3 regions of the Neorhizobium sp. LjRoot104 genome follow, and region 3 is predicted to be linked to each of the others. Evidence: predicted binding sites of a transcription regulator. Region 3 holds the regulator's gene; each other region holds the start of a gene.

Region 1 (9,967 bases), 890 kb from region 3:
TTCGGCGTCGTGGTTGCCTTTCAGCAGGAAGACCGGGATGCCGGCGCGCTCCAGCCGCGCCACCTCGCGGTTGAAGAACAGGCCGATCTTGTTGTCCTTCCAGTCACCGTCATAAACGTCGCCGGCGACGATGAAGAAATCCACCTTCCGCTCGACCGCCTGATCGACCAGCACGGAAAAGGCGCGGCGGCTCGCCTCGATGAACAGTTCGGCGAGTGCGGCATCCTTCAGCGCCAGTCCCTGGAAGGGACTGCCGAGATGGAGGTCGGCGGCGTGCATGAACTGGAAGGAGGTCATCGAATCGCTTGTTTCGGTTGCCGGAGCTGATCAGGTGTTTTAGGCAAATGCCGGGCACGAAGAAAGCTCGGGGTTCCGCAGCCTGTGGATAGCCCAATCTTGTTCGGAGGACATCATGAGAAACCACGCGTTCGGACGCACATCCTTCACCGTCAGCGAGATCGGCTTCGGCGCCTGGCAGATCGGCGGCTCCTGGGGCGACGTCAGCGAAGCGGAGGGAAGCAAAGCGCTAGAAGCGGCGCTCGATGCCGGCGTTACCTTCATCGACACCGCCGATGTGTACGGTGACGGGCGCTCGGAAAAGATCATTGCCGGCGTCCTGAAATCGCGCGGCGGCGATCGGCCGATGGTCGCGACGAAGGCAGGCCGGCGCCTGAGCCCGCATGTCGCGGACGGTTATACCAAGGCCAATCTCGAAGGGTTCATCGACCGCAGCCTCAAGAACCTCGGTATCGACAGCCTCGACCTCGTGCAGTTGCACTGCCCGCCGACCGAAGTCCTCTACCGCCCGGAAGTTTTTGGCGCGCTCGACGATCTGCGCCGCGCGGGCAAGATCAGGAATTATGGGGTGAGCGTCGAGAAGGTCGAGGAGGCCTTGAAGGCGATCGAATATCCCGACGTCACCAGTATCCAGATCATCTACAACATCTTTCGCCAACGCCCGGCGGACCTGTTCTTCGGACAGGCCAAGCAGAAGAACGTCGCGGTCATCGTCCGCGTGCCGCTCGCAAGCGGGCTGTTGTCGGGCAGGATTTCTCGCGAGACCGCATTCGCCAAGGACGACCACCGCAACTTCAACCGGCATGGCGATGCCTTCGATGTCGGCGAGACTTTTGCCGGCGTGCCGTTCGAAGTGGGCCTTCAGGCGGTCGAGGAAGTCCGCAAGCTGGTCCCGGCGGGAGCTTCGATGGCGGCGTTTGCGCTGAAATGGATCCTCATGAACGAGGCGGTCACCGTCGTCATCCCCGGCGCCCGCAACGAGGCACAGGCCAAGGGCAATGCGGCGGCGGCCGACCTTGCCGCACTTTCGGCCGACGTGATGACTGCAACGAAGGAAATCTACGCGCGGCTGGTTGCTCCGCATGTGCATCAGCGCTGGTAGGATTTATAGATCGGCGGTGTGCCCCTCATCCCCCTGCCGGGACCTTCTCCCCGCCCGCGGGGAGAAGGAGGATGGAGCGCCGGCCGTGCCCCAAGTCCCTTCTCCCCGTCAGAACGGGGAGACGGTGGCGGCAGCCGGATGAGGGGCAGTTCCGAGCATCAAAAGTGTGGCGCCTGGAACAGAGCCAGCCGGAAACGCAGAAAGGCCGGGCAAATATCCCGGCCTTTCCACACACCCTGGAAAGGGCTCAGTTGGTGCCCTTCAGGTCAACCGGGAAGAACAGGGTCTCGCCAGAGCTATCATCGACGCCGTCGTTGTCGGTGACGGCGAAGGCCTTGCCGGACTTGTCGAAGGTGAAGCCTTCGAGCTTGTCGACGATATAGCCGTTCGATGCCTTCAGATCCGGGATGAAATCGTAGGCTTCCTGCTTCTTGACCACCGGCAGTTCGCTGCCGATCTTGGCCGGCTTCAGGTCGGCGATCGCCGCCCTGTAGAGCTTCTTCAGCCTGGCGGCGTCGCCGATCAGGTTGTCGCGCTCGACGATGTAGACATACTCGCCGCGGGCGGTGATTTCGGAAAGGCCGACCCAGCCGCTTTCGGTCTTTTCGAGCGGGTAACGCACGGCGCCCCATTCCTTGGACTTCGGCTTGTAGGAGACGAGCTTGACGGTGCCCTTCGGGTCGTCCTTCCACTCGCGCTGCATCGCCATCCACAGAACCATGTCGTCACCTGACCCAACCGTCGTCACGCCTTCGAAACCGAAGCGGGTCTCGCCGGCCAGCAGGTCCGCGGGCAGGCCGATCTCGGCCTTGATCTCGCCCTTGGCATTGACATTGTAGAGGCCGTGACCGGTCAGCTTGGCCGAGTCACCTTCCGACGCCAGCCAGAAACCGCCCTTGCCATCGAGCGTGATGCCCTCGATGTCGAGCTTCTGGGCCGGTTGGCCATCGCGGGTGATGCGCAGGACACCGGTGATCTCGGCCGGCGTCCTGGAGGTGTCGATGGTGAAGATCGACGGCTGCATGTTGTAAACCGAGTCGCTGACGGCATAGAGAATGCCGTCCTTCTGGGCATCGCCGACCAGACCGGAGAGCGCGCCCCAGCCGAGCACGTTGCCATCGACGTCCTTGGAAACGAGCTTCGGATAATTGGCCACGCCTTCTTCCAACGCGTAGATCATGACATGCGAACGGGCGCCGCCGTCCTTGCCGAGATCGACTTCATTGGCGGTGGCGAAGAGATTGCGGCCTGGAATGGCGACGGCGCCTTCCGGCGAAATGCCCGAGGGCAGGATCTGCATGAGCTGCGGCTCGGCGCCGCTATCCTTGTAGACGGCGGCGACCGAAGCGCGCTCGGCGAGCAGGAAGATGTATTGCTGGCCGTTGAAGGTCGCGACTTCCATGCCTTCGACTTCGATACCCTTCGAGCGCGCGCGCTTTTCCGGGAAATGGCCGAGGCGGGCAACCGCGCGCTCCAGCGAGGCGCCTGATTCGTAGAGAACCTTGCCGGTGCGGTCGAAGATGGTGAAGCCGCGCGAACCGCCCTTCCAGTCGCCTTCATTGGCGACGACGAGGCGGTTGTTGTCGAGCCACTTGACGGCGTCAGGCTCGCGCAGCGCGCCCGAAGCCTTGCCGGTGAAGGACAGCTGGCCGTCGGTCTTGTTGTCGATGCCTTCGAGATCGGCCTTACCGGCGGAGAAGTGGCCGGTGACCTGGCCGGTCTTGCCGTCGATGATGACGATCTCGTTGTTTTCCTGCAGCGTCAGGGCGATTTCGCCCTTGTCGTTGATGGCGACGAATTCAGGCTCCGGATCTTCCGGCGCGATCCCGGCAAGACCGGTCAGCGTGACGTGCTTGATCGAGGCGCAGTCGGCCGAGCCGTCCTTCAGGGAGACGATCACCAGGTCGCCGGCCGGCATCTGCGGGAGGGCGCCATCGTTGACGTCCTCGTCGCGCTCGTTCTCGATGGCGATCGCGGCGAAGGTCTTGTCCTTCGAGACGGCGATCGAGTCCGGCTGGCCGCCGAGATCGCAGGTCAGGTCGACCTTCTTCGTCGCGATATCGACGACGGCAAGCATGCCGGTCGGCTTCTGCTTGCTTTCGCCGGTGTTGACGGCGGCGAGAACCTTCTTGCCGACTGCCGCAACCGAGGTCGGCTCACCCTTGAAGGTGACGGCGCCGAGCGCCTTCGGGGCCTTCGGATCGGTGATGTCGATGAAACCGATCGCGCCGAGAGGGCTGTCGGAATAGATGAGCGTCATGCCGTCTTCGCTGGCGGTGACGATTTCGGCCGAGCTGGTGCTCAGCTTGTCCTTGCCGGCAGGCATGTTGCCGGCGACCGGGAAGGATGCGATGCGGTTGAAAACCTGTTCCGCGCTCGCCGGGACGGCGACCGAGGCAAGAAGTGCTGCGGTCAACGCGGCACGAAGTGAAAACGTCATGGGAAGCCCTCCTGTCCATGAAACACAGGTGGCTTGTGAGCCACAGTCGTGACAGGCGGATGACAGTTTTCGCATCCAGGCCCGTGGTGGACGGAGATTAGCGGCTCGTAAAAAAGGCCCGGGAAACCCGGGCCTTTTCAAAAGCGAGACTGTAACAGGATGCCAAGAAGGCAGCGCGTTAGCTGTTGACTGCGTCCTTCAGGCCCTTGCCGGCCGAGAACTTCGGCACGTTACGTGCCGGGATGTCGACTTCGGCGCCGGTCGAGGGATTACGACCCTTGGACGCTTCGCGACGGGAAACGGAGAAGCTGCCGAAACCGGCAAGGCGGATATCGCCGCCCTTCTTCAGTTCAGCCTGTACGGTCTCAAAAACGGCGTCTACAGCGGATGCGGCATCAGCCTTGGAGAGGCCGGCCTTCTCGGCCACTGCGGATACCAACTCATTCTTATTCATGTTTCCACCCCTTTCAAACGGTTTTGGAACGACTCATGTAACCGGGGCAGACAATAGTCAGGAGCCCGCCCGTGGCAACCCAAAAGCTCCGCAATCGCCTGAAAAACAAGGGGTACGCGTTATTTTTCACAAAAAAAGCCGGCGTTGTGCCGGCTTTTTTCATTGCTGGTGCCAATTTGGCATAACCAAAAGGCTGACGATCAGTGCGCTACGGGCATACCTGCGTCGTCAACCCCATCGACCGTGGTGATCAGCGGTGTTTCCACCGTGCCATCCCATTCGATCGCTTCCGGCTGACGGACGAGCGCGTGACGGATCACCTCGCCCATCCGGGAAACCGGAATGATTTCCATGTTGTTCTTCACGTTGTCCGGAATCTCGGCCAGATCCTTGGCATTTTCTTCCGGGATCAGAACGGTCTTGATGTTGCCGCGAAGGGCGGCAAGCAGTTTTTCCTTGAGGCCGCCGATCGGCAGCACGCGGCCGCGAAGGGTGATCTCACCCGTCATCGCCACGTCCTTGCGGACCGGAATACCGGTCATGATCGAGACGATCGCGGTTGCCATGCCGACACCGGCGGACGGGCCATCCTTCGGGGTTGCCCCTTCGGGAACGTGGACGTGGATGTCCGACTTGTCGAAGCGCGGCGGTTCGATGCCGAAATCCACGGCTCTGCTGCGGACATAGGACGCCGCCGCCGAGATGGATTCCTTCATGACTTCCTTGAGGTTGCCGGTGACCGTCATGCGGCCCTTGCCCGGCATCATCACGCCTTCGATCGTCAGCAGCTCGCCGCCGACTTCCGTCCAAGCGAGACCCGTGACCACGCCGACCTGATCCTCGCCCTCGGCTTCGCCGTGGCGGAAGCGCGGAACGCCGAGATAGTCGGAAATGTTGGCCGCGGTGATCGCAACCGACTTGGTCTTGCCCTTGATGATCTCGGTGACCGCCTTGCGGGCGAGCTTCATCAGCTCACGCTCGTAGCTGCGAACACCGGCTTCCCGGGTGTACTGCTGGCTGATCGCCATCAGGGCATCGTCGGTGACCGAGAATTCGTTCGGCTGCAGGGCATGTTCCTTGATCGCCTTCGGCAGAAGGTGACGCTTGGCGATCTCGCGCTTCTCATCCTCGGTGTAACCGGCGATGCGGATGATTTCCATGCGGTCCATCAGCGGTGCCGGGATGTTCAGCGTGTTCGCCGTGGTGATGAACATCACGTCGGACAGGTCGTATTCGACTTCCAGGTAGTGGTCCATGAAGGTCGAGTTCTGCGCCGGATCCAGCACTTCGAGCAGGGCCGAAGACGGGTCGCCGCGGAAATCCATGCCCATCTTGTCGATTTCGTCGAGCAGGAAGAGCGGGTTGGACTTCTTGGCCTTCTTCATCGACTGGATGACCTTGCCGGGCATCGAGCCGATATAGGTGCGGCGGTGACCGCGGATTTCAGCTTCGTCACGGACGCCGCCGAGCGCCATGCGCACGTATTCGCGGCCGGTCGCCTTGGCGATCGACTGGGCGAGCGAGGTCTTGCCGACGCCCGGAGGGCCGACGAGGCACAGGATCGGACCCTTGATCTTGGTGGCGCGGGCCTGCACGGCGAGATATTCGACGATGCGTTCCTTGACCTTGTCGAGGCCGAAGTGATCCGCTTCGAGGATCTTCTCGGCATTGTTGAGGTCGGCCTTGATCTTCGACTTCTTGCCCCACGGAATGCCGAGCAGCCAGTCGAGATAGTTGCGCACGACGGTGGCTTCCGCCGACATCGGGCTCATCTGCTTGAGCTTCTTCAGCTCCGCATCGGCCTTTTCGCGGGCTTCCTTGGACAGCTTGGTCTTGGAGATGCGCTCTTCCAGTTCGGCCATCTCGTCGCGGCCTTCCTCGCCGTCGCCGAGCTCCTTCTGGATCGCCTTCATCTGTTCGTTGAGGTAATACTCGCGCTGGGTCTTCTCCATCTGGCGCTTTACACGCGAGCGGATTCGCTTCTCGACCTGCAGAACCGAGATCTCGCCTTCCATGAAGCCGAGCGCCTTTTCGAGGCGCAGCTTGACGGAAACCGTTTCCAGCATTTCCTGCTTTTCGGTGATCTTGATCGACAGATGCGACGCAACCGTATCGGCCAGCTTCGAATAGTCCTCGATCTGGCTTGCGGCGCCCACCACTTCCGGCGAGATCTTCTTGTTGAGCTTCACGTAGTTTTCAAATTCGGAAACCACGGAGCGCGACAGGGCTTCGACCTCGACCGCATCCTCGTCGGGTTCGGCAAGAACGCTGGCAGTCGCTTCGTAGAACTCTTCGCGATCGGTATAGCCGTCGATCTTGGCGCGCGAGCGGCCTTCGACCAGAACCTTGACTGTGCCGTCCGGCAGCTTCAGGAGCTGCAGTACGTTGGCGACGGTACCGACCTTGTAGATTGCCGAGGGTTCGGGATCGTCGTCGCCGGCATTGATCTGGGTGACCAGCATGATCTGCTTGTCCGAACCCATCACCTCTTCGAGCGCGCGAATAGACTTCTCCCGTCCGACGAACAAAGGCACGATCATATGCGGAAAGACCACAATGTCGCGCAACGGCAGGACCGGATAGGTTTCACCGCCGGGTGCTGCAGACGTTGAATTCGTCATTTCATTTCCTTTCATCGTCCCGTTTCCGGGATACGTCCCGGGCAAATCACCCGGGCACTTCACTCTCGCCCAAAGTGGAGTTTTTGAAATTTGATTTCAAGCCTTGCAAGGCCGCCGCCGCATGGGATTGTGACAGAGGTATTACAAAGCGTGCGCACACTACGCCACGCGGAACGCCAAAGGACACGGGACGCGACTGACCAGGATGCCACCTGCGATCACCTGCAGGCGAAGCAGTCCAAGTATCGATGATCTTCCCGCACCGTCTCTAATGCAAGACGAATATGGTGCAATTCTTCGCGAGGCAAAAATGGTGGAAAAATCAAAATAGGCAAGGCTGTCCACTGACATAAAAAAGAGGCCCCGACAGGGCCTCTTCACGGTGTCGTCCGGATCGAGCGTATCACGCCGAAACGTTCGCCTTTTCATCCTGCCGGTCGGCATAGATGTAGAGCGGACGGGCGTTTCCACGCACGACGTCGTCCGAAATGACCACTTCGCGCACGCCTTCGAGCGTCGGCAGTTCGAACATGGTGTCGAGAAGGATCTTCTCCATGATCGAGCGCAGGCCGCGGGCGCCGGTCTTGCGGGTGATGGCCCGCTTGGCGATCTCGCGGAGCGCATCCTCGTGGAAGGTCAGATCGACATCCTCCATTTCGAACAGGCGCTGATACTGCTTGATCAGCGCGTTCTTCGGCTCGGAGAGGATCTGGATGAGCGCGTCCTCGTCGAGGTCTTCGAGGGTCGCCAGAACCGGCAGACGACCGATGAATTCCGGAATGAGGCCGAACTTGACCAGGTCTTCCGGCTCCAGTTCGCGCAGCACTTCGCCGACGCGACGGTCTTCCGCCGACTTGACGGAGGCGCCAAAGCCGATCGAGGTCTTTTCGCCGCGGGCCGAAATGATCTTGTCGAGGCCTGCGAAGGCGCCGCCGCAGATGAACAGGATGTTCGTCGTGTCGACCTGCAGGAATTCCTGCTGCGGATGCTTGCGGCCGCCCTGCGGCGGTACCGAGGCAACCGTGCCTTCCATGATCTTCAGGAGCGCCTGCTGCACGCCCTCGCCCGACACGTCGCGGGTGATCGACGGGTTGTCGGACTTGCGGGAGATCTTGTCGACTTCGTCGATATAGACGATGCCGCGCTGGGCGCGTTCGACATTGTAATCCGCAGCCTGCAGGAGCTTCAGGATGATGTTTTCGACGTCCTCGCCGACATAGCCGGCTTCGGTCAGCGTCGTGGCATCGGCCATCGTGAAGGGAACGTCGATGATGCGGGCGAGCGTCTGGGCAAGATAGGTCTTGCCGCAGCCGGTCGGGCCGACCAGCATGATGTTCGACTTCGCAAGCTCGACATCGCCGCCCTTGGAGGCGTGCGCCAGGCGCTTGTAGTGGTTATGCACCGCCACCGACAGGATGCGCTTGGCCTGCTTCTGGCCGATGACATATTCATCGAGGACCTTGATGATGTCCTGAGGCGTTGGCACGCCGTCGCGGGACTTGACCATCGAGGTCTTGTTCTCTTCGCGGATGATGTCCATGCACAATTCGACGCATTCATCGCAGATGAATACGGTCGGCCCGGCAATCAGCTTCCGGACTTCGTGCTGGCTCTTTCCGCAGAAAGAGCAATACAGGGTATTCTTGGAGTCGCCGCCGTTGCTGCCGCTGACTTTGCTCATATCACTTTCCTTCCAGCACTCCGCACTCACGTCAAAACGGGCGCGGTCCACTCTACCGCTTGCCGGCGCGCCCCTGACGGGCCTTGCGCGCCTGCCTTGCCTCAAGGGGTACTCTACCGATCCTGCGCACATCATGCCGGATCAGCGGCAACGAAACCCCTAAGAAACGAATGCTATGTCACAAAAGTTCAACACAGCATTAATAAGTACTAATAGCGCTTTCCGTGCGACTTGAAACCCCTTTTTGCTCACATCGGGGTGAGGTGCACGGGTTGCGCCATCAGACTCAGTCTCCGGAGCCACCTTCCATTTCCTGACGCGATGTCAGGATCTTGTCGATGACGCCCCAATCCTGGGCTTCGTCGGCCGTCATGAAGTGGTCGCGGTCGAGGGTCTTTTCGACTTCCTCCAACGTGCGTCCCGTATGCTTCACGTAGACCTCGTTAAGACGTCTTTTCATCTTCAATATGTCACGGGCATGGCGTTCGATATCGGACGCCTGGCCCTGGAAGCCGCCGGAGGGCTGGTGAACCATGATGCGCGAGTTCGGGGTCGCGAAGCGCATGCCCTTCTCGCCGGCGCACAGGAGCAGCGAGCCCATGGAAGCGGCCTGACCGATGCAGAGCGTCGAAACCGCCGGCTTGATGAACTGCATCGTATCGTAGATCGCCATGCCGGCGGTCACGACGCCGCCGGGCGAATTGATGTAGAGGGCGATTTCCTTCTTGGGGTTTTCCGCCTCGAGGAAGAGAAGCTGGGCGCAGATCAGCGACGCCATATAGTCTTCGACGGGGCCCGTCAGGAAGATGATGCGCTCTTTCAGAAGGCGCGAATAGATATCGTAGGAGCGCTCACCGCGGTTGGTCTGTTCGACGACCATCGGCACCAAGGCCATTGCGGTATCAACTGGATTTCTCATGTCCGTCCTTTGTCAAGCTTCTCTTGATCCCTGGCCGAAGGCAGAAAGGCGCTCCGGAATCAAATGGAATGGGTCATCCCTACATAGAGTGTCAACGCCCGGTACTTCAAGACGGAGCATCCGATATCCTTAACTGCCCGGGGATGCGCGAGGCTGACCGCTATTACGATTCCTGCTCGGCCACAGCCGGCAGGCGCGCCATTTTGCCTGATGGCACAGTTTTTTGCGCGATCAGGGTAAAGCAGGTGTGAATACCGTCTCGAAAACCCCCGCCGCGACCGGCCAGACCCGGGATTTTCCGCGTTTCGATGCAACGTCGTCTTAAAGACTGCATGTCATGCTGTGCGCGCTCGACGTCGAGCATTGGAGTTTCGGGTGGATATTTTAACGGGTCTGATGATCTGGGCGGCGGAGGCGTTGACGCTTGCCGTCCTCCTTTGCTCCCGCTGGTAT
Region 2 (9,967 bases), 3.6 Mb from region 3:
TTCCAAGACCTACGACCTGCGCCAATGGACGATAACCGACGCCCAGAACAAGGATACGTCGGTGATGATCTACAATGTCCAGAACGGCGTGAACCTCGACGAAAAGGTGTTCACCATCCCTTACGAGGACGTCCGCAAGGGCTGACCTCGGCAGGGCCTGAAATGAATAGGGGGCTGCGCTTGGTTGCGCGGCCCTTTTCGCTTCTCAGTGACCCCAAAATTTCCTAAACCTCGCGGGAGAAGCCCGAGGGATATCATGACATTTTCGATCACAACCTGGAATATCAACTCCGTGCGGCTGCGCATGCCGATCGTCCAGCAGTTCCTCGTCCGCCACAAGCCGGACATCCTCTGCCTTCAGGAAATCAAGTGCCAGGAGCCTGAATTCCCGCTGCAGCCGCTGAAGGACCTCGGTTACCAGCACATCATCATCCATGGCCAGAAGGGCTATCACGGCGTCGCCATCGCCTCGAAGGTGCCGCTTCTCGAAGACCATCGCCAGAATTTTTGCAATGTCGGCGATGCCCGGCATATCTCGGCGATCTTCGAGCGCGGCTCGCGGCGCATCCGCCTGCATAATTTCTACGTGCCGGCCGGCGGCGACGAGCCGGACCGGACGATCAACCCGAAATTCGGCCACAAGCTTGATTTCGTCGAGGAGATGAAGGCGCTGAAGGCGGACGGCATGCCGGGCATCTCGTCGATCCTCGTCGGCGATCTCAACATCGCGCCGCTGGAGCACGACGTCTGGTCGCACAAGCAGCTCCTGAAGATCGTCAGCCACACGCCCATCGAGACCGAGGGCATGAAGGAGATCATTGCCAAGGGCGGCTGGCTCGACCTGATGCGCCAATACACGCCGGAGCCGGAAAAGATCTACACCTGGTGGAGCTACCGCGCCAAGGACTGGGAAGCGGCGAATAAGGGCCGACGGCTCGACCATATCTGGTCATCGCCCGACCTCGGGCCGTTCCTCGACCGCATCGACGTGCTGAAGGAAGCCCGAGGATGGAACCAGCCTTCTGACCACGTGCCGGTGACGGCGGTGTTCAAGTTCTGACATCGAAGGGACGCGTCTGCGTCTGCCCCTCACCCTAGCCCTCTCCCCGCTTGCGGGGAGAGGGGACGTGCCCCACGAAACGGATCAACGGGACGGAGAGTGCGGCACATGTCCTTCGCCCCGCGTGCGGGGAGAAGGTGCCGGCAGGCGGATGAGGGGCGGCTACGAGCAGAAAGCCCCAATCAGGCGAACCGATCCTGCATCGCCGCCGCCGCCTTGGCTAGGCTCGCGATATTGTCGCGGATGCGGCTTTCGATCACCCGGCCGACCTGCGGATATTCCTCCAGCAGGCGGTGGAACAGCGCACGGCTGATCTTCAGGGCCTCGGAGTCCTCGATTGCGACGGCCGTGAACTTGCGTTCCACCATGGTGACGAGCGCCAGTTCCGACAGCAGCGTGCCCGGACCGACGGTCGCTTCGACCTTCATCTCGCCGCCCCGGTCCGCCATCAGCAGCTCGAAACGGCCCCTGGCAACTATGAAGGCCGATTCGGCCGGGGATCTTTCCCGGAACAATTGCTGGCCGGTCGTCACCTGCCGCCGCTCGGCGCCGAAGGCGACGAGACGCAGCTGGTCGTCGTTCATGTCCCGGAACAGCGGAACCTGGGAGAGCAGGCGGATATCTTCGGTCAGCGACATGAGGGCTCTAGTTTCTCTGCTTGCCGCAATTCCGGACGGAAAACCGCAGCACACTTTTCCTGGAATTGCTTAGGGTACGATCTTGTAGCCGCCGTTTTCGGTGACCAGGATTTCGGCGCTCGACGGGTCGCGCTCGATCTTCTGCCGAAGGCGGTAGACATGGGTTTCCAGCGTATGCGTGGTGACGCCGGAATTATAACCCCAGACCTCCTCCAGCAGCACGTCGCGGGTCACCACCTTCTGGCCGGCGCGATAGAGGTAGCGGATGATCGCCGCCTCCTTCTCCGTCAGGCGGATCTTCTTGCCGTCCTCGGTTGTCAGCAGCTTCTGGCTCGGCTTGAAGAGATAGGGGCCGACGGTGAAGGTGGCGTCCTCGCTCTGTTCGTACTGGCGAAGCTGGGCGCGGATGCGGGCGAGCAGCACGGCGAACCGGAACGGCTTGGTCACATAGTCGTTGGCGCCGGCTTCCAGCCCGAGAATGGTGTCGGAATCGGTGTCGTGGCCGGTCAGCATGATGATCGGCGCCTTGAAGCCGTTCTTGCGCAGCAGTTTCACCGCCTCGCGGCCGTCCATGTCCGGCAGGCCGACATCCATGATCAACAGGTCGATCTGGGCGCTCTTGGCGGTGTTCAGCGCCTTGGCGGCATTCGCTTCCTGGAGAATTGCGAACTCGTCGTAGAACGACAACTGCTCGACGAGCGTCTCACGCAGATCGTCGTCGTCGTCCACCAGGAGTATCGTGCGCGCTGCCATGCGTTCTTGCCTTTCGTATCGCCGTTTGCGTTCTGACCGTCATTGCAGTCAATCGAAGCGCATTTAGGGCTCCTCGATCTAAATCCCTACAGCATCGACCCAAAAATCGGAATCGATTTTCAGAAAGTACGATGCTTTGATTCAATATGCTAAAGCGTCGTTTGCGCATCCGGAGGATGCGCGGCGCTTTAGTGTGCTATGAATTCAAACGAAATCATATTCAAAGCAAAACCTTGTGAGAGAAATGCAACGTTTTCGCGAGGGAAATCACAAAAAGACGGCAGTGGTCACCGTCCGGACCGCGCCGCGCGACCGCCGGCGGGCGATCGTCTCCTTCGGCGGCATCACCGTGCAGGCGGCACTCGGGCGTTCCGGAACCACGCCGTTCAAGCGGGAAGGCGATGGCGCGACCCCGATCGCGGCGATGCGGCTGCTCCATGGCTATGTGCGCGGGGACCGCGCCAGCCTGCCGCCGACGGCGCTTTTGATCACGCGCATCCGAAAAGACATGTTGTGGTGTGACCAGCCGGATCACCCTTCCTACAATCGTCCCGTCAAAGCGCCTTTTCGGCCAAGCCATGAGGAAATGATGCGGGCCGACGGGCTCTACGACATCTGTCTCGTGCTTGACTGGAACATCACGTCTCGCATCCGCAATCGCGGTTCGGCGATCTTCTTCCACCTCATCAAGCCGGGCTACCAGCCGACCGCCGGCTGCATCGCCGTCAGTTTGCAGGATATGAAGCGGCTGATCCGCTTCATGCGGAAGGGGACGGTGGTGAGGGTGCTCGGGTAGCCTCCGGAAACGAAAATGCCCGGCGCGAAGGCCGGGCATTTTCCGTCATCCTTGGGCTTGTCCCAAGGAGCCAAGCCGTCTCGACCAATCTCGTCGTCGCAGATGCTCGGGACAGGCCCGAGCATGACGGCGAAGACAGAGCGTCTTCAGATCCCCCAAGCGGATTACTTCCACTCGCGGATATCGACGAAATGGCCGGCGATCGCGGCTGCGGCGGCCATGGCCGGCGAGACGAGATGGGTGCGGCCCTTGTAGCCCTGGCGGCCCTCGAAATTGCGGTTCGAGGTGGAGGCGCAGCGCTCGCCCGGCTTCAGGCGGTCGTCGTTCATTGCGAGGCACATCGAGCAGCCCGGCTCGCGCCATTCGAAACCGGCGGCCTTGAAGATCTTGTCGAGACCTTCGGCTTCCGCCTGTTCCTTGACGATGCCGGAGCCCGGCACGACCATGGCCGAGACGGTGGAGGCGACGGTGCGGCCTTCGACCACCTTGGCCGCGGCGCGCAGGTCTTCGATTCGGCCGTTGGTGCAGGAACCGATGAAGACGCGGTCGATGGCGATATCGGTGATCTTGGTGTGCGGCTTCAGGCCCATATAGTCCAGCGCACGCCATTTCGAGGTGCGCTTGGTCTCGTCCTGGATGTCGTCCGGGTTCGGAACCGAACCCTCAACCGAGATCACGTCTTCCGGCGAGGAACCCCAGGAGACGATCGGCGGCAGGTTGGCGGCGTCGAGCACCACGACCTTGTCGAAATGCGCGCCTTCGTCGGTCTGCAGCGTCTTCCAGTAGTCGAGCGCCATGTCCCAGGCCTTGCCCTGCGGGGCGCGCGGCTTGCCCTTGATATATTCGAAGGTCTTTTCGTCGGGAGCGATCAGGCCGGCGCGGGCGCCGCCCTCGATCGTCATGTTGCAGACCGTCATGCGGCCTTCCATGGAGAGCGCGCGGATCGCTTCGCCGGCGAACTCGATGACATGGCCGGTGCCGCCGGCAGTGCCGATTTCGCCGATGATCGCAAGGATGATGTCCTTGGCGGTGACGCCGGGCGGCAGCTGGCCGTCGACGCGAACCAGCATGTTCTTCGCCTTCTTCTGCACCAGCGTCTGGGTGGCGAGCACGTGCTCGACCTCGGACGTGCCGATACCGTGCGCCAAGGCACCGAAGGCGCCGTGCGTCGACGTGTGGCTGTCACCACAGACGATGGTCATGCCCGGCAGAGTAAAGCCCTGTTCCGGACCGACGATGTGGACGATGCCCTGGCGGACGTCTTTTTCGGAATAATATTCGACGCCGAAATCATAGGCGTTCTGGGCAAGCGCTTCCACCTGGATGCGGCTTTCCTCGTTCTTGATGCCTTCGTAGCGGTCGAGGGTCGTCGGCACGTTGTGGTCGACAACGGCGAGCGTCTTTTCCGGCGCGCGGACCTTGCGGCCGGCGATGCGCAGGCCTTCGAACGCCTGCGGCGACGTCACTTCGTGAACGAGGTGACGGTCGATGTAGAGAAGACAGGTGTGGTTTTCATCCTCGGAAACGACGTGGTCGTCCCAGATCTTGTCGTAAAGGGTGCGAGGTGCGCTCATGGCTGCTGTCCGTAAAGCTGACTGAAACAGGAAATGGGTATCCGGCAGCACGGGGCTGCCTCAAGCTGAGGAAGGTCAGCTAAGTCGGTCGCAAAGCGCCCCGGATACCCGCGCGAAAAACCGTGCCGGCAGACGCTTGTGGTCCTGCAGCACGACGATATGGTTCGCGAGGCATCCGAATTTCGATCCCATGGCCGCTGCAATAGCAGTTTCTGCAGAAATCGGCAATCGAATTGCTTCTCAGAAAATCTGTCGCATCTCTGTCATAAAGCTTTCGCGGAAACGTGGTTGATCTCAGTTTCCATAACGGAGGAATGCTCACCATGTCCGAACCGATGCAAGACCAGCTCAGCCGCATCAAGGAGGAGATCGCCGACAGCTTCGATGAAGAGCTGGAAATGCAGATGGAAGAGGACCGGCTCGACGAGCTGGTCGCCGAGGGCATGTCCGAGCCCGCCGAGGCGACGATCGACCGCCGGATCTATTTCCGCGAACTCTTCCGCCTCCAGCACGAGCTCGTCCGGCTGCAGGACTGGGTGCAGTACAAGAAGCTGAAGATGGTCGTGCTGTTCGAAGGTCGTGATTCCGCCGGCAAGGGCGGCGCCATCAAGCGCGTTACCCAACGTCTCAACCCGCGCGTCTGCCGCACGGTCGCCCTTCCCGCGCCGACCGAGCGCGAGCGCAGCCAGTGGTATTTCCAGCGTTACGTGCCGCATCTGCCGACCGCCGGCGAAATGGTGCTGTTCGACCGGTCCTGGTACAACCGCGCCGGCGTCGAGCGCGTCATGGGCTTCTGCACCAAGGACGAGCTGGAGGAGTTCTTCCGCTCGGTGCCGGAATTCGAACGCATGCTGGTCCGTTCCGGTATCATCCTCGTCAAGTACTGGTTCTCGATCACCGACGAGGAGCAGGAATTCCGCTTCAAGATGCGCATCCACGACCCGCTGAAACAGTGGAAGCTGTCGCCGATGGACCTCGAAAGCCGCGTCCACTGGGAAGAATATACCAAGGCCAAGGAGGAAATGCTCCAGCGCACCCACATTCCGGAAGCGCCGTGGTGGGTGGTGCAGGCCGTCGACAAGAAAAAGGCGCGGCTCAACATGATTTCTCATCTTCTCGCCCAGGTGCCTTACGAGACCGTGCCGAAGGAGCAGATCGACCTGCCGGGCCGCGTTCGGAACGACGATTACATCCGTCATCCGGTGCCGGCGGACATGTACGTTCCGGAAGTCTATTGAATTTCCCTGCGTGTGCGCTCCGATCGTCAATAGCAGGTGGATATAGGTGACGATCGAATATCGTCGTCATCATCCTCGGCCGAACGTTGGCGGCGAGACGGGCGATCTCCGTCTGACCGGAGGTTGCCGCCATTGGTTCCCTACGCGGAACCAATGGCGGCAAAACTGCCTCCTTACGCCTCGCTGGCGTTTCTCCTATGACTTTTACAAGCCAGATCAAAACGCTTGGGAGAACGTCGATGATACGAGTCTTGAAACATGCCGCTCTGGGTTTGGTCCTGCTCGGGGCCGCGATGGGCACGCTTACCGCGCCGTTGCGGGCACAGGAACCGGTGATGGCAGCCCCGGACAAAGACGCGCTTTTCACCAGCACGGACCCCAAGCTGCATGCAAACAAGCAGGTTGTCTACGGCATCGTCCGTGACCTGCTGGAAGCCAATCACTGGGACAAGGCCGATCGGTATCTCACTGAACGCTACATCCAGCACAACCCGAATGCCGCGTCGGGGCGCGAGGGGGTGGTGCGCTATTTCATCGACGTCCTGAAGCGGAAGCCGAGCCCCGTTCCCGACAAGATAAAAACACCGGTCGCCTTTGTTACAGCGGAAGGCGATCTGGTGACCGTCGGGACGGTGCGCGAAATGAAAGATCCTCGCGATCCCTCGAAGAGCTATACCACCACCTGGTACGACACATGGCGTATCGTCAACGGCAAGGCGGATGAGCACTGGGATTCGGCCGTCAGGAATTAGACCCGGTATCGCGCAACAAAAAAGGCGGCCCACGGACCGCCTTTTTGCATTCTATATGAAAAGCTTATTCGGCAGAAGCTTCAGCGGCCTTGGCGGCTTCGGCAGCTTCTGCTGCGGCCTTTGCTTCAGCGGCTTCTGCTGCTGCCTTTTCGGCGGCGAGAGCCTGGGCTGCTGCAACCTTCTCGGCTTCGATCCGTGCCTTTTCCTCGGCAACGGCCTGACGCTCGGCGTCGTTCAGCTTGCGGGCGCGAACGCCGGTGTCTTCAACGATACGAGCCGACTTGCCGCGACGATCGCGCAGGTAATAGAGCTTGGCGCGACGGACCTTACCGCGGCGAACGACTTCGACGCTTTCGACCATCGGCGAATAGACCGGGAATACGCGCTCGACGCCTTCGCCGTAGGAGATCTTGCGAACGGTGAAGCTTTCGTTGATGCCGCCGCCGGAACGGGCGATGCAGACGCCTTCATAAGCCTGTACGCGGGTGCGGTTGCCTTCGGTAACCTTCACGTTGACGCGGAGCGTGTCGCCGGCGGAGAATTCCGGAAGCGTGCGCTTGGCTGCAATCTTGGCGGCCTGTTCGGCTTCCAATTCCTGGATGATATTCATCGTCTCAAACCTTTGGTTCTTCTGAAACAGCCAGAGCGCTCAGCGTATATCCCTTTGGTCCAAGCCTTGGGGATTTGCCTTTTCGGCAGAGCGAATTCGCCATTCTTTGTTGCTGGTCGACGGGATATTTCCCATTTCCGGCTGGGCCAATACACGAAAGACTTGGGTTTGTCATCCCGTCGATTGCGATTTTATGACGAAAAGCCTGCTATTGCCGCCTTTCGCGCAAGCCGCTATCTGAGGGCCAGGGATGAGGAAACATCAATGACAATCACAATGATAGCCCTGCTCGCCGCGGCGGGCTTCCTGTCCGGCGCGGTCAACGCGATCGCCGGCGGCGGGACTTTTCTGACCTTCGGGGCGATGACGCTTGCCGGCATTCCGCCGATCCTGGCCAATGCGACGTCATCGATCGTGCAGTTTCCCGGCTATGTCACTTCGACGATCGCCTATTGGGACGAGATTTCCAGCCGCTGGCGCAGCGCGCTCGTGCTTGCGCTGGTTTCGGTCATCGGTGCTTTCGCCGGTGCTTTCCTGCTGTTGTCGCTCGACAATCCGTCCTTTCGCGCGCTCGTGCCGTGGCTGCTGGCGGCCGCCACCGCGGTGTTTGCGGCAGGGCCGTGGCTGAAACCGAAGGCGTCCGCGGAGCGGTCGGCCAACTCCCCCGGCTCGGTCATCGGACAATTCCTGACGGCAATCTATGGCGGCTTCTTCGGCGCCGGCATGGGCATCATGATGCTTGCGGTGCTCGGCGTCACCACCGGCGGCAGCTACCATCATCTCAATGCGCTGAAAAACATGCTGGCGATCCTGATCGCGGCCGTCGCCATCATCGTCTTCGTCGGCGGTGGCGTCATTGCCTGGCCGGAGGCACTGGTGATGATCCCGGCGGGCGCGCTCGGCGGTTATGCGGGCGTCTGGATGGCGCGGCGGGTGCCGCAGGCGGTGCTGCGCTGGTGCGTGGTGGCGGTCGGTGCGGCGCTGACGGTCTATTATTTCGTGACGGGGTGAGTGGCGCTGCGTGGAGCCCCTCCCCCTTGTGGGGAGGGGACTTTGCTCCGAGTAAAAACCCCTCCCGCCTGCCGGGGACGGGTCGCTTGCCCCGCCCCCGGACCCCCACAAGGGGGAGGGTTAAGTGTGCCGTGCCGTCGCGCGTTCCATTGAGGCCCGAATGGTCGATGAGGGAGTTACTTCGCCTTGTTCGGCAGCAAATCCGGACGGCGCGTCCGCGTCAGCCGCTCGGCCTCCTCCAGCCGCCATTTCTCGATCGCGGCATGGTTGCCCGATGTCAGCACGGCCGGGATTTCCCGGCCTTCGAACACCTGCGGCCTTGTATATTGCGGATGTTCGAGCAGCCCGTTCTCGAAGCTTTCATGGGTGCCTGACAGCGCATTGCCCATGACGCCCGGCAGGATGCGCACGACCGCGTCGAGCAAAGTCAGCGCCGCCGGTTCGCCGCCGGACAGGACGTAGTCGCCGATCGATACTTCTTCGAGATCGCGGCCGTCGATCACCCGCTGGTCGATCCCTTCGAACCGGCCGCAGACGATCACCACGCCGCCGCCGGCCGCCAGCTCGCGAACCTTTTGCTGCGTCAGCGGTCTTCCGCGCGGGCTCATCAGCAGGCGCGGGCGGTTGTCATTTCCAGAGACGTGGTCGATCGCCTTGGCAAGGATATCCGGCTTCAGCACCATTCCGGCGCCGCCGCCGGCCGGCGTGTCGTCGACGGTGCGATGCTTGTCCTGTGCAAAATCCCGGATCTGTACCGTCTCGAGCGACCATTGCCCGCGCTCCAGCGCCTTGCCGGCCAGGGACAGGGCCAGATGCCCGGGAAACATTTCCGGGTAGAGCGTCAGGATGGTGGCGCGGAAGGTCATCGCTGCTATTTGCCCTTTTTGGGCAGGCCCGGTGCCGGACCGTCATCTTCCGGATTTTCCGCAAGGCCGGCTGCCTGAGGATCGATGACGATCTTGCCGCCTTCGAGGTCGATCTCCAGCACCGCTGCCTCGGAGAAGGGGATGAGGGCAGGGCGGCGGCCGGGGCCTTTCAGCTCCAAGAGGTCGCCAGCGCCGAAATCGTAGACCGCGCTCACCGTACCGTAGCTCTTGCCTTCCTGATCGACCGCTTCGAGGCCTTCGAGATCGGCATAATAGAATTCGTCTTCCTCGAGTTCGTCGTCCGGCAGGTTGTCGCGTTCGATGAACAGTTCGAGGCCGGCCAGCGCTTCGGCCGCATTGCGGTCGTTGATGCCGCGGAAACGGACGATCGCGACGTTCTTGGCTTCGCGGATTTCGAGGATCTCGAAGATCCGGCCGTCCTCGCTGTGCAGGTTGCCGTAGTCGCCGAGCGCGGTCGGATCGGCCGTGTACGTGCGCACCCGCACCTCGCCTCGGAGACCCTGGGCGGCGCCGATGGTCGCCATCAGAACGGGATTTTCGAGCTTGGTCATGAGGGTCGTGATCTCGGTTGTCGTGCGCTCATTTAAGCTCTGCGCGATCAAAAGCAAACAGCAAAACGGGCAGCGCGTCGCCGCGCCGCCCGTCGTT
Region 3 (9,967 bases):
AACGGAGCTGGGCGGTGATGGGTTGCCGCCGCAGGCGGTACGCCGGGGGATTATGATGAACACATCACTAATATTATTGATTTTGGCAATAATCGGCCTAGCCGGTTACGTCACCGGTGCCCGGCACGCGATGGCACTGGTCGGAGGAATTTCCTCCAGACTTCATTCGCGGCCTGGATATTACGGTTCTTTTGTCGCTGTCTGGGCGATCTTGCCGGCCGCTGTCATTCTCTTTGTCTGGCTGATCGCCAGCCCCATGTATATCAGCTCGTCGGTGCGCGGTGCGTTTCCCGAAGAGGTGAAAACCCAATCGCAGGCCGAGCAAGGCCTGAGCTACGGCATGATTACCTCGATCGCCCGAGGAATGAATGCATTGACCGGCGACGAGATTGCCCGCGTCGAGAACAATCCGGTGGAGCTGCGTACCGCGCTTGGTGCCAAGGGCGTTCCGCTTGCGGGCGATCCGCAGCCTTTCATGGTCAAGGCCGCTGCCGATCTGAACAGGATGACCTTCGTCAGCCGTATCCTCATGACGATCGTCGTCCTGGGGGCATCCTTTGGCGGCGCCTTCCTAGCCCATCGCCAGATCGCGCCGCGCTTCCGCGCTCGCAATCGGGTGGAAAAAGTCGTTCTCGGAAGTCTCGTCGTGGCCTCCTCGATCGCCATACTGACCACGGTCGGAATCGTCGCATCGATGCTGACCGAAGCGGCCCACTTCTTCACCGCCATTCCGGCCTGGGAATTCTTCTTCGGCACGGTATGGGATCCGCGTTTTGCGGCTGCCGGTTCGGGTGGCTCCGAAGGTCAGTTCGGGCTTATTCCGCTGCTGCTCGGCACGCTCTATATCGGTTTCGTCGCGATGCTCTTCGCGGTTCCGATCGGCCTTTTCTCGGCAATCTACATGGCCGAATATGCCTCGCCGAAAGTCCGCTCGGTCGCCAAGCCGCTGCTCGAAGTGCTCGCCGGCATTCCGACCATCGTCTACGGCTTCTTCGCATTGACCACCGTCGGCCCGTTCCTTCGCGACATTTCTTCGCAACTGAACGGTCTCGTCACCGGCGACTATGCCAACTTCATCCAGGCACAGAGCGTTCTGACGGCCGGTTTCGTCATGGGCATCATGCTGATCCCCTACGTCTCCTCGCTGTCGGACGACATCATCACCGCAGTGCCGCGTGCCCTGCGTGACGGTTCGCTCGGCCTCGGCGCCACCCGTTCGGAAACCATCAAGAAGGTCGTGCTGCCGGCTGCTCTTCCAGGCATCGTCGGCGCGCTTCTGATGACAGCATCGCGCGCCGTCGGCGAAACCATGATCGTCGTGCTTGCGGCCGGTGTCGCCGCCCGGCTGCAGATCAACCCCTTCGAGCCGATGACGACCGTGACCGTCAAGATCGTCAACCAGCTGACGGGCGACCTTGAGTTCACCTCGCCGCAGACCCTGGTTGCCTTCGCGCTGGGCATCACGCTTTTCGCCATCACGCTTTGCCTCAACATCTACGCGCTCTACATCGTGCGCAAATACCGGGAGCAGTACGAATGACCGATGTGGTTTCTCCCGCCGCCGGCATCCCCAAGGCCAAGTCCGTCCGTCGCGATATCGGCATCAAGCGCCGTTACGCCGCCGAGCGCCGCTTCCGTGCCTACGGCATCGCCGCGCTTTCCTTCGGCATCATCTTCCTGATGCTTCTGCTGTGGTCGGTTGTCTCCAAGGGTTACACCGCCTTCCAGCAGACCATGATCACCATGCCGGTCGAGTTCTCGCAGCAGATCATCGATCCGCAGAACGAACGTGCCACCAATCCACAGAAGCTGATGACGGCGAACTATCCGATCGTCGCCCGCAACGCTCTCGCCAAGCTGCTCAACGTCAGCGTCGACGACCGTGTCGCGGCCCGCGCCATCGGCCAGATGCTGTCGGACGGCGTCCGCGTCCAGCTGCGCGACCTGGTGGTCGCCAATCCGGCGATCATCGGCACGACGCATACGGTGACACTGCTTGCCTCCGGCGACATCGACTCGGCCTACAAGGGCCAGATCGACCTCGACGTCGGCCAGGAGAACCGCAAGGTCAACGACCAGCAGCTCGGCTGGATGAAGCAGCTCTCCGACAGCGGGGCGCTTGCCAAGCACTTCAACGGCGGCATTTTCGTCAACGGCGCATCGAGCCGTCCGGAAGCGGCCGGCGTCGGCGTCGCGCTGATCGGCTCGTTCTACATGATGCTGATCGTGCTCGTCCTGTCGCTGCCGATCGGCGTCGCCGCCTCGATCTATCTTGAGGAATTCGCCCCGAAGAACAAGTTCACCGACCTGATCGAGGTGAACATCAACAATCTCGCGGCCGTTCCCTCGATCGTTTACGGTCTGCTTGGCTTGGCGGTCTTCGTCAACTTCGTGGGCCTGCCGCGCTCGGCCTCCTTCGTCGGTGGCCTGGTACTTACCCTCATGACGCTGCCGACGATCATCATCGCCACCCGCGCGGCGCTGAAGGCCGTGCCGCCGTCGATCCGTGCGGCCGCCCTCGGCCTCGGCGCTTCGAAGATGCAGACGATCTTCCACCATGTCCTGCCGCTCGCGATGCCCGGCATCCTGACCGGCACGATCATCGGCCTCGCACACGCACTCGGCGAAACCGCACCGCTGCTCCTGATCGGCATGGTGGCCTTCGTCGCCAACTATCCGACGACGCCGCTCGATCCTTCGACGGCGCTGCCGGTACAGATCTATATGTGGGCGAACGAAGCGGAACGCGCGTTCGTCGAACGCACCTCGGGAGCAATCATCATCCTGCTCCTGTTCCTCATCCTAATGAATGTTGGCGCAATTCTCTTGCGGCGTCGCTTCGAGCGGCGCTGGTAGAAGGAGTATGACAATGAACATGATGTCAGAATCGGCAGTTGAAAAGGCGCTGGACCAAAAGATGAGTGATGCTTCTCACAAGATGATCGGCAAGGACGTTTCCGTCTATTACGGCGAAAAGCGTGCGCTTTTCGACGTGAACCTCAACGTTCGCGAAAACACGGTGACAGCTCTCATCGGCCCTTCCGGCTGCGGCAAGTCCACTTTCCTGCGCTGCCTCAACCGGATGAACGACACGATCGAGAATTGCCGCGTTACCGGCAAGATCACCCTCGACTCGGACGATATCTACGACCAGAACATCGACGTCGTGGAACTTCGCGCTCGCGTCGGCATGGTTTTCCAGAAACCGAACCCGTTCCCGAAGACCATCTACGAGAACATCTCCTACGGTCCGCGCATCCACGGCCTTTCCAAGAACAAGGCCGACATGGACCAGATCGTCGAGGCGAGCCTGCAGCGCGCCGGCCTCTGGGGCGAAGTCAAGGATCGACTGCATGAATCCGGCACCGGCCTTTCCGGCGGCCAGCAGCAACGTCTGTGCATCGCCCGCGCGATCGCCGTGTCGCCGGAAGTCATCCTCATGGACGAACCGTGCTCGGCTCTCGACCCGATCGCGACCGCCAAGGTTGAAGAACTCATCCATGAACTGCGCGCCAACTACACGATCGTCATCGTGACGCATTCGATGCAGCAGGCTGCCCGCGTTTCGCAGCGCACCGCCATGTTCCACCTCGGCCAGCTCGTCGAGGAGAACGACACCGACAAGATGTTCACCAATCCCGACGACCAGCGCACGCAGGATTACATCATGGGCCGTTTCGGCTGATCCAGCCGACCGCGCCGCCTGAAAATCAATTTTGAGGACGAGAAGATGGCATCGACCCATATCCTGTCGGCTTATGACGACGAACTGAAATACCTGAGCCGCCGCATCTCCGAAATGGGCGGCCTCGCCGAGCAGATGTGCTCGGACGCCGTGCGCGCGCTGGTCAATTCCGACGCTGCCCTGGCCCAGAAGGTCATCTCCGACGACGTGATCCTCGATCACGCCGAACGCGAGATCGGCGACAAGGCGATCGTCACGATCGCACGCCGCCAGCCCGTGGCAGCCGACCTTCGCGAGATCGTCGGTTCGCTGCGCATCGCGTCCGATCTGGAGCGCGTCGGCGACCTTGGCAAGAACACCGCCAAGCGCGTCATCGCGGTTCAGGGCACCGGCGTTCCGCGCAAGCTCGCCCGCGGCCTCGAACATCTCTCCGATCTCGCCCTCGTGCAGCTCAAGGACGTCCTCGACGTCTACGCGACGCGCTCGGCGGAAAAGGCCGAGGCGATCCGCATCCGCGACGAGGAAATCGACGCGATGTACACGTCGCTGTTCCGCGAACTCCTCACCTACATGATGGAGGATCCGCGCAACATCACCACCTGCACGCACCTGCTGTTCTGCGCCAAGAACATCGAGCGTATCGGCGACCACGCCACCAACATCGCCGAAACCATCTACTACATGACCACCGGCGCCCAGCCGGAAGGCGATCGCCCGAAGGACGACTCGTCGAACACGCTCGGCGCGATTACCGAATAAATGATGGAATGCTGACGGAGCAGAGCCGAAATGCTGCCTAAAATCGCTGTGGTGGAGGATGAAGAAGCACTCAGCGTGCTTCTTCGCTACAATCTCGAAGCGGAAGGTTATGAGGTCGAGACGATCCTGCGGGGGGATGAAGCCGAGATCCGGCTTCAGGAGCGTACGCCGGATCTTCTGATACTCGACTGGATGCTGCCCGGCGTTTCCGGCATCGAACTCTGCCGCCGGCTGCGCATGCGCTCGGAAACGGAGCGCCTGCCGATCATCATGCTGACGGCCCGCGGCGAGGAGAGCGAACGTGTTCGCGGCCTCGCCACCGGCGCCGACGACTATGTGGTGAAGCCTTTCTCGACGCCGGAACTGATGGCCCGCGTCAAGGCGATGCTGCGCCGCGCCCGTCCCGAAGTGCTCTCCAGCGTGCTCCGCTGCGGCGATATCGAACTCGATCGGGAAACCCATCGCGTTCACCGCAAGAGCCGTGAAGTGCGCCTCGGCCCGACCGAATTCCGCCTTCTGGAATTCCTGATGGCCTCGCCCGGCCGTGTGTTCTCACGGTCGCAGCTCCTGGACGGCGTCTGGGGGCATGACATCTATGTCGACGAGCGTACCGTCGACGTCCATGTCGGGCGCCTCAGGAAGGCGCTCAACTTCTCCAACATGCAGGATGTCATCCGCACCGTCCGCGGCGCGGGTTACTCGATGGAATCCTGAGAGGCGGCTTTCAGGCCGCCCGGGTCTGCCGCTGCCATTCCGGCAGCGGAAAGATCCGGTCATAGGCCCAGTTGAAGACGAAGGCGTAGACCACGTAGAAGACCGCGAAAGACACATCCATCATCAGCGCATGGAGGATGCTGACGCCGAGATACCAGGCGATCAGCGGCAGAAGCGCGATCAGCAGACCAAGTTCGAACAGCACCGCATGCGCCACGCGTATCGCGGTGTTTTTCTGCGTGGTGCCGGTGAAGCGCTGCATCAGATGGTCGAAGCCGAGATTGTAAAGATAGTTCCAGCCGGTGGCGATCGTCGCGCTGCCGATGCCGACCACGCCGATGTCGGCAGCCGGCATGCCGAAGGCGATAGCGCCGAGCGGCGTGATGAGAGCGAGCCCGATCAGTTCGAAGCTGATGGCATGGCGGATACGGTCGCGTGTCGAGCGCATGATGACCTCCTGGGTGCGTTCCGGGTCGTCCCGGAGTTTTTGCCCGAATGGGGGAGGTCGTCCTCGCTGCTCCGTCAAATAGGCGCAATGCCGATCCGGAGCAAGGCCTGGCCGACATGTCTGCCATGCGCAACAAAAAAGCGGGCCTCGCGCCCGCTTTCGATCTTGTCCTCGTGTCGCGCCGCCGCTCAGACCCGAGCGGCAACCTTGCGGCGCTCGTTGACCGGCTGGTAGGCGAGTTTTGCGTGATAGCCGCAATAAGGCGACGCATCCGGGGATTCACAGCCGCAGAAGTGGAAGTCTTCCTTGAGCGGATCGCCGACCGGCCACTTGCAGGTGCGCTCGGTCAGTTCCGTCAATGCGAGACGACGGGAAATCGGCACCACCACGTTGGAGGCGGGACGATACTCCATCTCCTGATAGGGTTCGATTTCGACCTCTTCCTTGACCATCGTCGCACCGACGGCGCGGGTAACGGTCCGGGTCGCGACGCGCGATGCGTAGTTTGGAGCCCGCGGCGCCGACGTCGTGCGCTTGGCCGTCGATGAACGGCTGGTCGCAACCGTGCCGCCGGCTTTCGCCCGGCCCGGCAGGCTGAGACGATGCACCTTGCCGATCACGGCATTTCGGCTCACGCCTCCAAGTTGCGCTGCGATCTGGCTGGCGCTGAGGCCCTCCGACCATAATCTTTTGAGCTTCTCGACACGCTCGTCTGTCCAGTTCATGCCCGTTCTCCGCCTTTGAACGTTGCTGGCATGCAGAATCCTTCCACCTTTGCTGCGAAATTCATTTCGCAGCACCCACTATATCTATGCTTGAGGTGACTAGTTCCGCCGCATGCAGTCTAGTAATTGATCTTTAACCTAGTGTGAGGCTGACTCCGTGGCAAGAGTCGGGGGAATCTGCGGGAATCGATTTCGTGGTTTTCCCCAACTTGCTGTCCGGGAGAGTCATTTTTGTCACATAGGCCGACGCCTGTCGCTTTCCCGCCTTGGCTTGCCCAAAACGCCGAGCTTTGTTGACATTGACGGCCTAAACCCCGATAGTGCCCCCGCCGCCCAGTGGGCGGCATTTTTGATTTTTTCGGCCCGTTCCATGGGCCTTTCTGGACTGCCTAGAGGAGTGATGTCGCCATGGCTGAAGCCGCGCTTTTCGACACGTTTGCCCGGACTCCGCTGCGTTTCGAGCGCGGCGAGGGCGTATGGCTTGTGACGGAAAGTGGGGAGCGATATCTCGATTTTGGTTCCGGCGTCGCGGTCAATTCGCTCGGTCACGGCCATCCGCATCTCGTTGGTGCGCTGAAGGCGCAAGCCGACAAGGTGTGGCATACGTCCAACCTCTTCGAACAGCCCGGCCAGGAGAAGCTGGCGCGTCGTCTCGCCGACAATTCTTTCGCGGACAAGGTGTTCTTCACCAATTCCGGCGCCGAGGCCCTGGAATGCGCCATCAAGACGGCGCGCCGCTATCAGTTCGTGAAGGGGCATCCGGAGCGCTTCCACATCATTACCTTCGAAGGCGCCTTCCACGGCCGTACGTTGGCGACCATCGCTGCCGGCGGCCAGGCGAAATATCTCGAAGGCTTCGGCCCGAAGGTCCAAGGCTTCGATCAGGTGCCGTTCGGCGATATCGATGCCCTGAAGGCTGCGATCACCGATGCAACCGCGGCCATACTGATCGAGCCGATCCAGGGAGAGGGAGGCGTGCGGCCGGTTCCGAAGGAATTCCTCCAGGCGCTGCGCCAGATCTGCGACGACAACGGCCTGCTGCTGGTCTTCGACGAAGTCCAGACCGGCGTCGGCCGTTCCGGCAGGCTGTTTGCCTATGAATGGGCGGGCGTGACGCCCGACATCATGGCGCTTGCCAAGGGCATCGGCGGCGGTTTCCCGCTCGGTGCCTGCCTTGCCACGGCGGACGCCGCGTCCGGCATGACCGCTGGCACCCATGGCACGACCTACGGAGGCAATCCGCTCGCCACGGCGGCCGGCAATGCGGTGCTCGACGTGATCCTGGGCGATGGCTTCCTGGAAAACGTCCGTGACGTCGCCTTGGTCTTGCGCCAGGGGCTCGCGAGCCTGAAGGACCGCTTCCCCAATGTCATCGAGGACGTTCGCGGCGAAGGCCTGCTGCTCGGCGTGAAGGCGAAGGTGCCCGCGGGCGACTTGGTTGCTGCCATACGCGGCGAACACATGCTGGCCATTCCGGCCGGCGACAACGTGGTGCGTCTCCTGCCACCGCTCACAGTCACGGCGGAGGAAGCCCGCGAAGGGCTTGCCCGCATCGAGAGGGCGGCGGAAAAGCTTTCCGCTTCCGAGATGAAGAAATCGGCCTGAGCGGGCAAAGCGGGACGCCGTTGCAGGTTTCCCGCTTCACAGGGAACATCACATGGCATCTCCCAAGCATTTTCTCGATCTTTCCGCTGTTTCCGCGGCTGATCTCAGGGTCATCCTCGACGACGCGAAGATCCGCAAGCAGGCGACCAAGGCCGGCACGGCGGAAAAGCCGCTCGCCGGCAAGATGCTGGCGATGATCTTCGAAAAGCCCTCCACCCGCACCCGCGTATCCTTCGATGTCGGCATGCGCCAACTCGGCGGCGAAACGTTGTTTCTGTCAGGCACCGAAATGCAGCTCGGTCGTGCCGAGACGATCGGCGATACCGCCAAGGTTCTGTCGCGGTATGTCGATGCCATCATGATCCGTACCACGGATCACGCCCGCATGCTGGAATTGGCCGAACACGCCACCGTGCCGGTCATCAACGCCCTGACGGACGACACGCATCCCTGCCAGATCATGGCCGACATCATGACATTCGAGGAACATCGCGGGCCGATCGCCGGCAAGACGATCGCCTGGACCGGCGACGGCAACAACGTGCTGCATTCCTTCGTGGAAGGTGCCGCCCGTTTCGGCTATCGCATGAACATGGCGGTGCCGATGGGTTCGGAGCCCGCCGACAAGTTCCTGAACTGGGCGCGCAACAACGGCGGCAACATCATGCTTTGCCACGACGCCGAAAAGGCGGTTGCCGGCGCCGATTGCATCGTCACCGACACCTGGGTGTCGATGAACCAGGAGCACAAGGCGCGCGGCCACAACGTCTTCCAGCCGTTCCAGGTCAATGCCGACCTGATGAAGCGGGCCGACAAGGATGCACTGTTCATGCACTGCCTGCCGGCCCATCGCGGCGAGGAGGTCACCGACGAGGTGATCGACGGCCCGCAGTCGGTGGTCTTCGACGAGGCCGAAAACCGCCTGCACGCGCAGAAATCCATTCTCGCCTGGTGCTTCGGCGCGGTCTGAGCGCAAACTTCCCCGCGCGGGTGCGGAGAGCCGGCGGCAGTAGTCGAACCTTGATTTCCGCCCCGCGATCCCCCATCTGTCGGCTTTCAACAATACGCCGTCTTCTGGACTGGCGTTTCAACACACATCGTCGACGTCTTTTCCTCCGGCCAGCGGTTCCGCTCGGGCTGGCGCTTGTGTAAAGGTTTTTGGGTCGGCGCGAAGGAGTGAAGTCATGGCGGAAGCGACTGTAGAACTCAACGAACTCGACTTTGCCGGAGACGATCGGGTCGTTCCCTTCCAGGTGGACGGTCTTGACGTGCGTGGCCGTGCGGTCCAGCTCGGGCCGCTGCTCAACTCCATCCTCAGCCGCCACGAATATCCCGGCCCGGTCGCACGGCTGCTTGCCGAGGCGATCGTGCTGACGGCCCTGCTCGGCACCTCGCTGAAATTCGATGGCAAATTCACGGTGCAGACCAAGGGCGACGGCCCGGTCGATCTGCTGGTCGCGGATTTCTCGACGCCCGACAGTCTTCGTGCCTATGCCCGTTATGACGAAGAAGCGCTGGCTGAAGCGGTCAAGGAAGGCCGAACCTCGCCGCCCGACCTTCTGGGACGCGGAGTGCTTGCCTTCACCATCGACCAGGGCCGCGGCATGCAACCGTATCAAGGCATCGTGCCGATGGACGGCTCATCCCTCGAGGAGATCGCCGGCGTCTATTTCCGTCAGTCGGAGCAGATCCCGACCAAGGTCCGCCTGGGCGTCGCCGAGCTCTTCGACCGCGATGGCGATGGCAAGCCGCGTCACAACTGGCGGGCGGGCGGGCTTGTCGCGCAGTTCCTGCCGCAGGCGCCTGAGCGGATGCGCCAGCCGGACCTGCACGGCGGCGACGGTGACGAACGCGACTTCGAATTCGCCGAGGACGATTCCTGGGCCGAAGCCCGCACGCTGGTGGAAACGATCGACACCGACGAGCTGACGGACCCGCGGGTCGCGATCGAACGGCTGCTGTTTCGCCTGTTCCATGAGCGGGGCGTGCGGGTCTATGCGCCGCACACGGTGTTCGACCGCTGCAGCTGCT

The links. The regulator PhoB, encoded in region 3, activates phosphate uptake and scavenging genes when phosphate is short. The targets are predictions, from matches to a motif close to TGTCATNNANCTGTCAT.
Region 1: the regulator PhoB is predicted to act here: its motif matches at 3,888-3,904, upstream of ACSQ8R_RS05130 (esterase-like activity of phytase family protein).
Region 2: the regulator PhoB is predicted to act here: its motif matches at 5,083-5,099, upstream of ppk2 (polyphosphate kinase 2).

Annotation. Positions count from the first base shown of each region.
Region 1 covers NZ_CAXURS020000001.1:996,348-1,006,314, reverse strand. The annotation lists gene ACSQ8R_RS05140 (metallophosphoesterase family protein) at 1-297, opposite strand, end outside; gene ACSQ8R_RS05135 (aldo/keto reductase) at 413-1,399, shown strand; gene ACSQ8R_RS05130 (esterase-like activity of phytase family protein) at 1,647-3,839, opposite strand; gene hupB (DNA-binding protein HupB) at 4,018-4,293, opposite strand; gene lon (endopeptidase La) at 4,494-6,914, opposite strand; gene clpX (ATP-dependent Clp protease ATP-binding subunit ClpX) at 7,318-8,595, opposite strand; gene clpP (ATP-dependent Clp endopeptidase proteolytic subunit ClpP) at 8,882-9,514, opposite strand; gene ACSQ8R_RS05105 (hypothetical protein) at 9,678-9,878, opposite strand; gene ACSQ8R_RS05100 (GGDEF domain-containing protein) at 9,890-9,967, shown strand, end outside.
Region 2 covers NZ_CAXURS020000001.1:3,661,291-3,671,257, reverse strand. The annotation lists gene ACSQ8R_RS18175 (outer membrane lipoprotein carrier protein LolA) at 1-145, shown strand, start outside; gene ACSQ8R_RS18170 (exodeoxyribonuclease III) at 257-1,060, shown strand; gene ACSQ8R_RS18165 (cyclic nucleotide-binding domain-containing protein) at 1,243-1,698, opposite strand; gene ACSQ8R_RS18160 (response regulator transcription factor) at 1,768-2,451, opposite strand; gene ACSQ8R_RS18155 (L,D-transpeptidase family protein) at 2,696-3,247, shown strand; gene leuC (3-isopropylmalate dehydratase large subunit) at 3,412-4,821, opposite strand; gene ppk2 (polyphosphate kinase 2) at 5,145-6,059, shown strand; gene ACSQ8R_RS18140 (nuclear transport factor 2 family protein) at 6,299-6,811, shown strand; gene rplS (50S ribosomal protein L19) at 6,876-7,421, opposite strand; gene ACSQ8R_RS18130 (sulfite exporter TauE/SafE family protein) at 7,686-8,432, shown strand; gene trmD (tRNA (guanosine(37)-N1)-methyltransferase TrmD) at 8,609-9,298, opposite strand; gene rimM (ribosome maturation factor RimM) at 9,304-9,870, opposite strand.
Region 3 covers NZ_CAXURS020000001.1:109,553-119,519, reverse strand. The annotation lists gene pstC (phosphate ABC transporter permease subunit PstC) at 56-1,540, shown strand; gene pstA (phosphate ABC transporter permease PstA) at 1,537-2,856, shown strand; gene pstB (phosphate ABC transporter ATP-binding protein PstB) at 2,870-3,685, shown strand; gene phoU (phosphate signaling complex protein PhoU) at 3,731-4,444, shown strand; gene phoB (phosphate regulon transcriptional regulator PhoB) at 4,475-5,158, shown strand; gene ACSQ8R_RS00590 (PACE efflux transporter) at 5,169-5,606, opposite strand; gene ACSQ8R_RS00585 (GcrA family cell cycle regulator) at 5,795-6,331, opposite strand; gene ACSQ8R_RS00580 (aspartate aminotransferase family protein) at 6,740-7,936, shown strand; gene argF (ornithine carbamoyltransferase) at 7,989-8,906, shown strand; gene ACSQ8R_RS00570 (Hsp33 family molecular chaperone) at 9,121-9,967, shown strand, end outside.